DNA from 2 places in the Mesorhizobium sp. M0870 genome. Region 1 is predicted to be linked to the other one. Evidence: predicted binding sites of a transcription regulator. Region 1 holds the regulator's gene; the other holds the start of a gene.
The links. Region 1 encodes LexA, which represses DNA repair genes until DNA is damaged. Its sites were predicted from a motif close to TGTTCNNNNTGTGTTCNG; they were not measured.
Positions count from the first base shown of each region.

Region 2: a site for LexA is predicted at 1,015-1,032, ahead of NKH97_RS17365 (helicase-related protein). Genes of this name have one in related genera too.

Region 1 covers NZ_JAMYOI010000012.1:95,608-98,072, reverse strand. Annotated here, with positions in the region: gene kynU (kynureninase) at 1-413, shown strand, start outside; gene lexA (transcriptional repressor LexA) at 825-1,565, shown strand; gene NKH97_RS16590 (ComEC/Rec2 family competence protein) at 1,559-2,465, opposite strand, start outside.
Region 2 covers NZ_JAMYOI010000013.1:58,434-60,898, forward strand. Annotated here, with positions in the region: gene phbB (acetoacetyl-CoA reductase) at 1-500, shown strand, start outside; gene NKH97_RS17365 (helicase-related protein) at 1,220-2,465, shown strand, end outside.

The DNA of each region.
Region 1 (2,465 bases):
GCGGCACGCAACCGGTCCTGTCGATGCGGGCGCTCAAAGGCGCGCTTGCCATCTGGAGCGACGTCGACATGGCGGCATTGCGGAAGAAGAGCGTCGCACTGACAGAACTGTTCATCCAACTCGTCGAAGCCAAGTGCGGCGCCTACGGTCTCACGCTGGAGACCACCCGCGACACGACCAGGCGTGGCAGCCAGGTGTCGTTCCTTCACGACCACGGCTATCAAATCATGCGGGCGCTGATCGAGCGCGGGGTGATCGGTGACTTCCGCGCGCCATCGACCATCCGTTTCGGCTTCACGCCGCTGTATGTCGGCTACAAGGATGTGTGGCTGGCGGTTGAGGTGCTGGAGGATATTCTGCGCACGGGCGCATGGAAGGACCAGCGTTTCGCGGTCAAGGAAGCCGTTACCTGACGCAACGATCCCCGCGATCCACCGCCGCCGCCCTCACTGCCTGGCAGATGACGGAGGGCTGAATTTCCAGCCACAAATGCCAACAGACGTTGGCGTTTTGGCTCCGTTTCGTTCACGGCAAACGAACGTCCCGAAGATTCATATCGTCCTTTGTGGAGGTTGCCAGATTGATAATGCCAATCCTTGGGTCGAGGATGAGCCACAGGTCATTAACCATAATAATTTCAATGTGAGCAGGCGCATCGCCGTGCCTGGCGCTTGTTGATCGCGACCCGCTGGCAAGCGCCAAATAATTTCAGCAGCCTTAACAAATTCATTAAACTTTAAACGGTTGCAGAACACAACTGGAACAGATAGGGTTTGTTCTGGGTTTGTTTTTCGATTCTGGTTTCAGGTAACCTGGGGGCCGCCATGCTGACGCGCAAGCAACATGAACTGCTGATGTTCATCCATGAACGCCTGAAGGAGAGCGGCATTCCGCCATCCTTCGACGAGATGAAGGAGGCACTCGACCTTGCCTCCAAATCCGGGATCCATCGGCTGATCACGGCCCTCGAGGAGCGCGGCTTCATTCGCCGGCTGCCCAACCGGGCACGCGCGCTGGAAGTGCTGCGGTTGCCGGACTCGATCGCGCCCGGCCTCAACGCGGCAAAGAAGTTCTCGCCAAGCGTCATCCAGGGCAGTCTCGGTCAGGGTGGTGCTCTTGGCCGGCAGATCAAGCCGGCGCCTTCGCGGATGCCCTCGCCTGGCAATGACGACGATGCGGTTTCCGCCGTGTCGATCCCGGTGATGGGCCGCATCGCCGCCGGCGTGCCGATCGATGCCATCCAGCATCAGACGCATTCGATCTCGGTGCCGCCGGATATGATCATGGGCGGCGCCCACTATGCGCTGGAGGTCAAGGGTGACTCGATGATCGAGGCCGGCATCTTCGATGGCGACACCGTCATCATCCGCAACGCCGACACCGCCCAGCCAGGCGAGATCATCGTGGCGCTGGTCGACGAAGAGGAAGCGACGCTGAAGCGGTTCCGCCGCAAGGGCGCTTCGATTGCTCTCGAAGCCGCCAATCCAGCCTACGAGACACGGATTTTCGGACCGGACAGGGTCAAGGTGCAAGGCAAGCTCGTCGGCCTGATCCGCCGCTACTGAGACGGTGAGTTGACCACTGGCTTCTCGGGTTTCTTGAAGGGTGCCAGCCCCCTCGCCTCGCGCGAGTATTTGCGTTGCGCGTGCCAGGGCCGATATGGGCTCTCCACCGCGAAGCTGATCGTCGCCGGCGCAGTCGCCGATTGGCGATCGAAGAAGACCGCGGCACTGCCTTTGCGAGCCAGTTGCCGCTTGGTGATGACGAGAACCAGCGGGTTGTGGCAGGCGTCATACGCGGTGGCGTCATTGATGACGATCAGCTCGGCGAAGCCGCAGGCTTTCCAGGTGTCCTTGCGGTCCTCGACATAGGCAATGATCGCACCGGACATGTGCCTGGCCACGCAAACGTCTGAGGAGCAATAAAACGGCGATCCCAGCGGCAGATCAACGGCATCCGCGACATCGAATTGCCCATCGCTGTTGTCGAACACCTCTGGCACGACGATGATTTCTGATGTCAGGGCGCGTTTCCAGTTGTCGACGGTGAATTCGTTCGGCCGTTCCCGGCTGACGGCAAGCTCACCGCCACCGATCGGCAACGCCACCAGCCGGGCGTCTTCCGAGATCAGCACATCCGGCGTGCGCGTATCCGAGACGGTCAGCAGGCCTGCCAGTGCGAATGGCAGAGCAGCGAGCCGCAGCCAGGTTGTCGCCATCGTCGCGATGACCAAAGCAATTGCCACCAACAGGACCGACTGTTGCGAAATCAGCCCGACCCCGTCGACAGGCGAACGCTCGGAGATCCAGCCGGATATGGCGATCATCATCGTCAGGCCCTTACCCATCAGGTAGAGAGCTGGCCAATCCAATCCGAAAGGCATCAGCAGCGCGCTGGCGACGGCCAGGAACATGACGACGGTGACGATCGGCATAACCGCGAGATTGGCAAACAGGCTAAGCGGC
Region 2 (2,465 bases), on a different contig from region 1:
TCTCGGTGCTGGTCAACAATGCCGGCATCACCCGCGACGCCATGTTCCACAAGATCACGCGCGAGCAGTGGAAAGAGGTCATCGACACCAACCTGTCCGGCGTCTTCAACATGACGCATCCGCTGTGGAGCGGCATGCGCGACCGCAAGTTCGGCCGCGTCATCACCATCTCGTCGATCAACGGCCAGAAAGGCCAGGCCGGCCAGGTCAACTATTCCGCCGCGAAGGCTGGCGACATCGGTTTCAGCAAAGCCCTCGCTCAAGAGGGAGCCCGCGCGGGCATCACCGTCAACGTCATCTGCCCTGGCTACATCGCCACCGAGATGGTCAAGGCGATCGACGAGAGGGTGCTCAACGACCGCATCATCCCGCAAATCCCCGTCGGTCGCCTCGGCGAACCGGAAGAGATCGCGCGCTGCGTAGTCTTCCTCGCATCCGAAGATGCCGGCTTCATCACCGGCTCGACCATCACGGCCAACGGTGGCCAATACTTCGCCTGACGACGTGGCGATGTAGGAGATCGACGGGCCGGCACACCGGCCCGTTTCCGGCACGGTCCCTTTGACGTGCTCGCGACCGTAGCTGACCCAATTCGGCACGCGAAGGTTAACAGCCGGCAGCAGCCCTGTGCAAAAGCTCCCTGGCAACCTGTGGATTCTCGGTGGATAAACTGTTCACAACACAAGATATTGAGGTGAACAAATCGGGAAAATTACGCCATCGCCGATTCGTCGCCGATTCGTTCCGGCTATGAGCTGAACGTTAACGACGACAGCCGGAATCGCCTGCCCAACTGCTTAACGCAGGTTAAGAAAGATCAACAATTTCATAATGTTGGTCGAGGCGCGCCAAGCCACCGTGATTGTTTCCAGGCAAAGGTTAACGGCAACGCCCTCTTAGCATCAAACGGGCCAGTTCAGCGATTCAGCATGTGGTGCGACTCGCGGTCGCGAAATCCACATGTAGCCGTGAACAAAAGCTGAATCTGCAGGAGTCACTGATTCGTCGCCGATTCGTTCCAGACTCGTTCTATCCGTTAATCCGCAGCCGATTGAAAGCTTGACAAAACCACCTTCTCGCCGCCGACAGAACATTCCGCTTTCGCTTCGCGCCCGAAATCCCTATGTGTCGCCTGTCATACGCGCCATTTGAGGCACGCTCCCGACAACCAGAGGCCAGAAGCCTTATCTCCAGGTCCCGGAAGCCTTATTCTAGGTTGATGAACATCCAGCCCAAACACACAGAGCCGCTGATCCTGTCGGGCCGCGACGTGACCGCCGTGCTCGGGCCGACCAACACCGGCAAGACCCATCTCGCCATCGAGCGCATGGTGGCGCATGAGAGTGGTATCATCGGCCTGCCGCTCAGGCTGCTGGCGCGCGAGGTCTACGCCCGTGTCTGCGAAAAGGTCGGCGCCCACAAAGTGGCGCTGATCACCGGCGAGGAAAAGATCCAGCCGCCGGGCGCCAGATATTCGGTCTGCACTGTCGAGGCCATGCCGCGCGAGACCGACGCCGCCTTCGTCGCCATCGACGAAGTGCAGCTCGCCGGCGACCTCGAGCGTGGCCACATCTTCACCGACCGCATCCTGCATCTGCGCGGCCGCCAGGAAACGCTGCTGCTCGGTGCAGCCACCATGCATGGCATTCTGCAGCGCCTGCTGAGGGGTGTCTCGGTGGTGACGCGGCCGAGGCTGTCGCATCTTGCCTATGCCGGCTCCAAGAAGCTGACCCGCCTGCCGCGGCGCACGGCGATCGTCGCCTTTTCCGCCGACGAGGTCTACGCCATCGCCGAGCTGATCCGCCGCCAGCAGGGCGGTGCCGCCGTCGTGCTCGGCGCGCTCTCGCCGCGCACCCGCAACGCCCAGGTGGCGCTGTTCCAGTCCGGCGATGTCGACTACCTCATCGCCACCGATGCCATCGGCATGGGTCTCAACCTCGATCTCGACCACGTCGCCTTCGCCCAGAACCGCAAGTTCGACGGCTTCCAGTATCGCAACCTGACCGCGGCCGAGCTCGGCCAGATCGCCGGCCGCGCCGGCCGGCATCTGCGTGACGGTACGTTCGGCGTCACCGGCCAGGTCGACCCGCTGGACGAAGAGCTGATCAAGAAGATCGAAGGCCACGATTTCGATCCGGTGAAGGTGCTGCAGTGGCGCACCGCGCATTTCGACTTTGCCAGCCTCGACGCGCTGAAGCGCTCGATCGAGACCAACGCCCCCGTCGAGGGACTGACGCGGGCATTGCCTGCCGTCGACGCACAGGCGCTCGAGCATCTGTCGCGCGACGAGGACATTCGCGCACTCACCACCAATGCCAAGCGCGTGGCGCTGCTGTGGGAAGCCTGCGCGCTGCCCGACTACCGCAGGATCGCGCCGGCGCAGCATGCCGACCTCATCGCTTCCATTTACACGGACCTGGCACGCCACGGCCATGTCGACGAGAATTACATGGCCGAGCAGGTGC